2 regions of the Virgibacillus proomii genome follow, and region 1 is predicted to be linked to the other one. Evidence: a T-box and tRNA genes for the amino acid it is inferred to sense, from the RefSeq annotation. Region 1 holds a T-box; the other holds one or more tRNA genes.
What was found. A T-box is a leader RNA that pairs with one kind of tRNA and senses whether it is charged. The one in region 1 lies ahead of glyQ (glycine--tRNA ligase subunit alpha), so its partner is inferred to be a tRNA-Gly.
Positions count from the first base shown of each region.

Region 1 (3,427 bases):
AACAATACAAGGATAAATATGATTTCGCTGAAATTATTCCGATTTCTGCTTTACATGGAAATAATGTGGCTCATATGCTTGAAGTTATCAAGCAACAGCTGGATGAAGGTCCAAAATACTACCCTGATGATCAAATCACAGATCATCCGGAACGTTTTATTATTAGCGAACTAATAAGAGAAAAGGTGTTACATTTTACCAGAGAAGAGGTTCCGCATTCTATAGCTGTTGTCATTGAAAATGTGGACCAAAACGGAAATAATAAGTTGCTTATTCAGGCTACCATTGTTACTGAAAGAAAAACACAAAAGGGTATATTGATTGGTAAACAAGGAAGTATGTTAAAAAAAATTGGCAAAGCTGCGCGCAAAGACATAGAAGCTTTATTGGGCACAAAGATTTATTTAGAACTTTGGGTTAAAGTAAAGAAAGATTGGCGTAATAAACAAAGTCAGCTCCATGAATTTGGTTTCCGTAGTGACGAATATTAAAGACTTGACAATATTAATAGAACGACATTTTCCCTTTACATGCTTCATATAAGAAACGATTAAAAGAGTAGAGAAGTTGGGAGTATACCGTAGCCGGTGAACGTTAGCATGACTAGTCAGAATTTACTTGGAAAAAAATAAAAAACACATGGTATCTCGAAATTTTTAAACATCCTTTTTAACAAAATACATGGTAAATTTTTATACTAATTCTTTTATCTGTTGTGGTCATTCTAATAATAGGTTCCATTTTCAAATATTGAAGAAAGGTGGGGTTTATGGTGATCGATTTAACCTGGAAACTATTTAGTCAAACAGGAAATATTGAAACCTATTTGCTAATGAAAGAGTTAGAAAATGAACAAAACCCTCTTAGACCTAGACAACGTGAAGATCAAAACAGAACTCCAATCGATACGAAGTTGTAAATAACTGTAGCTAATGAAAGTAGCTTCCTTAGTAAGAAAGGTGAAGTTAATTGCTTGAAAAGATACAAGGTATTGTATTAAAAACACGAGATTACGGGGAAACGCATAAGATTGTAACGATTTATAGTAAAAAAATTGGGAAGCTCTCAGCAATAGCAAAAGGGGCAAAAAAGCCAAAGAGCAGAATGGCTGCTGTAACGCAGCCATTCATATACGCTGAATTTTTAATGTATATAAACAAAGGGTTAAGCACGATACAACAAGGCGATATTCTTTATTCCTTTCGATCCATTCGTGAAGATATTATTAAGACTGCATACGCAGCTTATGCAGTCGAACTTACGGATAAATTATTAGATGATAAACAGCCAGATCCTTTTATTTTCGATCAGCTTTATCAAACTATGTCATGGATTGAAAAAGAGGAGGATTCTCGTATTCCCCTTATGATGTATGAAATAAAGCTATATAAGAAAGGCGGCTTTGCTCCAACATTGACCCACTGCTCAAATTGCAAACAACGACATCTTCCTTTTGCGTTCTCTATTAAAGAGGCGGGGCTACTATGTTCATCTTGTCGAAGCATGGACCCCCAAGCTGTTTTATTACCAGATGCTGTTGCAAAATTATTACATATTTTTTCTACTGTTGAGCTTAAGCAAGTAACCAGTATATCAGTAAAAGAGGAAAACAAACAACTGCTCAGGCAATTGTTAGATAACTATTATGATTATTATGGAGGATACTTCCTGAAATCGAGAAGATTTTTACGTCAACTGAATTCAGTGAAATAAGTTGACAGGTCTTACAGTTTCCCTTATTATTTGACATAGAATATTATAAGTTTATGCGAAGATGAAGAGGAGTACTGTTGAAATCTCTATAGCGAGTTCAGAATGGTGGGAGCTGAGCGAGAAGACAATTAGGAAGGGCGCTTCGGAGCATGTTGAATAAAGCGGCTTATAAGTTATAAGCAAGTAGGGTGGAACCGCGGATTAACCCCGTCCCTATGTCTATTCGCTAGACATGAGGGCCGGGGATTTTATATTGTATTAACTGTATTGGAGGATGCGCACGGATGAATATTCAAGAAATGATCTTAACACTACAAAAATATTGGTCTGAACACAATTGTATTTTAATGCAAGCATATGATGTCGAAAAGGGAGCAGGTACGATGTCACCTATGACATTATTACGAAGCCTAGGTCCAGAGCCTTGGAATGTAGCTTATGTTGAGCCTTCAAGAAGACCGGCAGATGGGAGATATGGCGAAAATCCAAATCGGCTATATCAGCATCACCAGTTTCAAGTTATTATGAAGCCTTCTCCAGATAATATTCAAGAGCTCTATTTAGCATCTTTAGAAAAATTAGGCATTGATCCGCTTGCTCATGATATAAGGTTCGTAGAGGATAATTGGGAGAATCCGACATTGGGTGCAGCTGGATTGGGTTGGGAAGTTTGGTTAGATGGGATGGAAATTACACAATTTACCTATTTTCAGCAAATCGGTGGCTTAGAAGCGAATCCAGTTTCAGTAGAATTAACGTATGGAATTGAGCGGTTAGCCTCGTATATTCAAGACCAAGAGAATGTATTTGATTTAGAATGGACAAATGGAGTGACTGTAAGAGATATCTTTTTCCAACCGGAATATGAACATTCTACGTATACATTTGAAACATCTAATACAGAAATGCTTTTTGAGCTGTTTACTAATTATGAACGAGAAGCAAAGACAACAATGGAAAAGGGCCTCGTATTCCCTGCATATGATTATGTGCTCAAATGCTCGCATACATTTAATCTTTTGGATGCTAAGGGCGTCATATCTGTTACTGAACGAACAGGATACATTACAAGAATCCGAAATTTAGCAAGAGGAATTGCCAAAGCTTATGTTGCTGAAAGAGAACGATTAGGGTTCCCTATGCTGAAAAAGGAGGAGCAATAACATGACAAAGGACGCTTTATTTGAAATCGGATTAGAAGAGTTACCAGCTCGATTTATTGATGATGCTGAACACCAATTAAAGGAAAAAACCGCAGCTTGGCTGGAGGGATTACGTATACCTTTTGAAAGTTTAACAACGTATTCTACCCCTAGACGGTTAGCTGTACTTATAACAGGTCTATCTGAAGAGCAAACAACGATAGAGGAAGAAGTAAAAGGGCCAGCTGAAAAAATAGCTAAAGATGAATCTGGTAATTGGACAAAGGCAGCGATTGGGTTTTCGAAAGGACAGGGGAGGTCAGTAGAAGACATTTATATCAAGGATTACAAGGGTACACCTTATATATATGTGAAAAAGCATATTGAAGGGAAACCAACCAAAGAATTATTACCTGGTTTTCGAGATATTATTACCTCCATAACTTTTGGTAAAAATATGCGCTGGGGAACACATTCCTTACGTTACGCACGTCCAATCCGCTGGTTAGTTGGTTTGTTTGGATCCGAAATTATTCCATTTGAAATAGTAAATGTATTAAGCAGTAATGTTA
Region 1 is NZ_FUFN01000010.1:2,229,945-2,233,371, reverse strand. Features, by position in the region: gene era (GTPase Era) at 1-491, shown strand, start outside; gene BN1066_RS17865 (YqzL family protein) at 773-919, shown strand; gene recO (DNA repair protein RecO) at 970-1,713, shown strand; T-box leader at 1,763-1,931, shown strand; gene glyQ (glycine--tRNA ligase subunit alpha) at 1,998-2,876, shown strand; gene glyS (glycine--tRNA ligase subunit beta) at 2,878-3,427, shown strand, end outside.

Region 2 (3,427 bases), on a different contig from region 1:
AAGTAATCAAATTGTTCAACGTGCGGAATGTCGAGTGTTAATTGTTAAATAAACGGAAAATATGTACAATAAACTGCCTCTAGCAAATAGGTATGGAATTGTAACTGTCCTGAGCTAGCCTAGTTAGTGAAAAAACTGGAGTGTTGGTAGAGTAGTATAATATAGCTTTACCAACTAAGAATCGTGTCAGAATAACGAATGAATCTAACAATTTGAAAAGTTAATGTTGTCTAGGAAACAATATTTGGTTTTTACAGTATGGATATTTATTTGAAATTAGCATCGTCTAGCATAGGAGTTCAAGCATGATAAAACTTAGATAAGAAGGATGGTTCGCCGTCCAAAGGCATATGTAAAGTAGTAATAAGATGAAAAAATACGAAGTCTCATCATGATGAAAGACTTCGTATTATGTTAAGAGGATGAAGGTATGTTGGGAATATTAACTAAAAAAGAAAAATCGAAATAACGTATCGAATTTCAAAGGTGACACAATAGAAATTTTAATCCCGCTTTTAGAGTTTAGAAAAGGCAAGCTTCAACAGCACACTTCGCGTTTTTTTCAGGGATGTTGTGGCGTTTAGCTTGCCTTGGTTTTTCTATGTGCTAGAAGCAATTTTGTTGTCAATAATTTCTGCATCTTTTTCGTATGCTTGCTGCAACTTACGGGTAATTGGACCAGGGATACCATCTTTTATCTGTTTACCATCCACACTTACAATCGGCATTACCTCAGACGTACTACTAGATAAGAATACTTCATCTGCATCATAAATATTTTCTTTATGAAAACCTTCTTCAAAAAATGGAATAGAAAGAGATTTGGCAAACGCTTCTACTCGTAATCGTACACAGCCGTGCAAAATACGATTTGTAGCAGGATGGGTATGGATTTCTCCATCTTTAACAAGATAAATATTTGATGAACTACATTCAGTAACAAGCTCCCCGCGATGCAAAATTGCTTCGTAGCAACCTTGCTCTCTTGCTTCTTGCTTAGCAAGTACATTTGGTAATAAGTTTAAACTTTTAATATAACAGTTTTCCCACCGTACATCTGGTGTTGTAATTGCTGAAACACCGTGCTTAAGCTTATCTAATTGACGTGGCAAGTCTTGAACATAGGCATACATATTTGCAGGAACGTCTTTTGGGAATACATGATCACGTGGAGCAGATCCTCTCGTCGCTTGTAGATATACTTTTCCATCTTTTACCATGTTGTTTTTTTCTAATAATTTCAATAATAATTGAGTTAATTCTTCCTTCGATATAGCCAAATCGATTTTAATTGCTTTTGCGGAACGAAATAGCCGATCGAGATGTTCTGCTAGAAGATAATATTTTCCCTCGTATATACGGATGACTTCATAAATTCCGTCGCCAAACTGAAGCCCGCGTTCTTCAAACGGATATCGCAGGCTGTCTTGATGTGTAAACTTCTGTTGTGCAATTACAATTGGATATACAGCCATTCTTTTTCTCCTCCCTAAAACTTATGACTATTCTATAACTTCTTTATTAGATTGTAAATCTTTCTAAGCAAATTTTTTTCATTTTTGTTCAAAGGAGAGTGGTTCAACTGCGTTACAATGTAAGTATGAACGGCAGGGAGTCATCCGATGTCCAGAACTTGTAACTTGCTTCGTTTTATTTATGTCTCATAAGCTTGACTGAATTAGTAAAAAGAACAAATTGAAGGTGTACAGACAAAATAAAACAGTTTAGAATTCATTTTTTGTCGAAAAAAATTAAAAAATGTCTTGATCTAACTTTGAATAACTGTTATAATAATTTCTGCATTCAAAAAATGTATATTTTTTAAAAGTTACATAACCTCAATGAATGCGGGTGTAGTTTAATGGTAAAACCTCAGCCTTCCAAGCTGATGACGAGGGTTCGATTCCCTTCATCCGCTCCATACATATGTCTTAACGCAGTATTTCGTAATGTAAAGGGTACGAAGTATTGCGTTTTTAGTTTTTTGAAAATTAGAGTATTAACTGGGATCTATATGTTTGAACCAGTTATTATTATTTTAGTATGAAGGGTGAATTTTTCTTTAATTGGTATCTAGAAAACGATACTGTTTCTATATGGTGGATAACTTTATTGATAAATTACCTTCCGTGATCAAGCAGTAGCAAACTTCGATCTTCTTCCTGCGATTAGTTAACTTCGGCACGAATCTAAAGGAAGACCGACTAAAGCGGGCTTGCCGCTCAAGTATAGGCATACCCTTGTTTTAGAGGCATGTTTCCTTTATCCCGCATGTAAGGTGCCGTATTTTTCTCATTTCAAACAATGTGCTAATGATGTTGCAAGCATGATGGGAAAAACGGCCCCTAAATGCCCGATTCGTTCAACTAACATTCCGAGGTAAAATGGAATGAAGTTTCACTTTATCCCGTCAGAATATTTCTAGTTTGTACGTCATTAAGAGAACGCTTGTCCTTTATGTTTTTTAAAAAAATAGATACCTCATGCTTTTCCGGAAGATTTGTTTTACTTCTTTATTGGGAACATGTAAAATCGGAAGCAGAAAAAGAAGATAGTTGTTATTAGAGGCTTGTTTCATTTTTTTGACTAATGAATTTAAAGCAATAGAGGTGTGTGTCTATATGAATAGTCTAGTGAAGCTTTTAAAGGAAATTGATAACAAAGGCTATAAAGCATATAAACGTATTCAAGGAAACTATCAGGGAACGGATTATGAGTTTATGATTGATCATGTTCAAGGAGATCCGTTTGCTGCTCCTTCTAAACTTAGAATCATTATTCCTGCAAGTAAGCGACAAATTAAAGCTGAATGGCTTCAAACATATGCAAGAAAGATTGCTGTTGAAGATGCATTTGCTCGTATAATAGGTAAGGTTGTAGCTCAGCAAGCTTCTCATGTAAAAGGCTCAGGTAAGAGCGGCTTCATCTTTTTTGATCGCCCAGGGCAAGAAAAGCTGGAGCGCAGTGCTGTACAAATTACCTCAGAAAAAATAACGGTTTGTATTTCAGTTGGACTACCGGCAAATGGAAGGAAAATAAATAGTAGAGAAGCTGATAAATTATTTTTCCGTGTTCTTCCAGACATTATTAATCATTCTGTTTTTACAATTACTAATAAAGCAATTGAACAGGCGATCAAGTTAGCAGACCAGCAAGAAGCAATTCGTCAAGTAATGAAAGAAAATAACTGGGTAGCGTTTTTAGCAAATGGATCAATTTTACCTAGAGAAAGCGGAATTAGTAATCGACCTTTAAAGCAGGCGATACCGTTCCAAAGTCCACCTGAAAATGAGGTGGAGATACAGATTCCTCATTCTGACGTGCCAATCAAAGGAATGGCAATTAAAAAAGGAATTACGTTAATTGTCGGCGGTGGATATCACGGTAAAAGTACATTGCTTAGGGGAATAGAACGAGGAGTATATTC
Region 2 is NZ_FUFN01000008.1:303,264-306,690, reverse strand. Features, by position in the region: gene BN1066_RS02335 (universal stress protein) at 1-52, shown strand, start outside; gene dat (D-amino-acid transaminase) at 600-1,475, opposite strand; tRNA gene BN1066_RS02325 (tRNA-Gly) at 1,848-1,921, shown strand; gene BN1066_RS02320 (ABC-ATPase domain-containing protein) at 2,622-3,427, shown strand, end outside.
Region 2: it encodes a tRNA-Gly, which carries the amino acid that the T-box ahead of glyQ (glycine--tRNA ligase subunit alpha) is inferred to sense. The anticodon was not compared.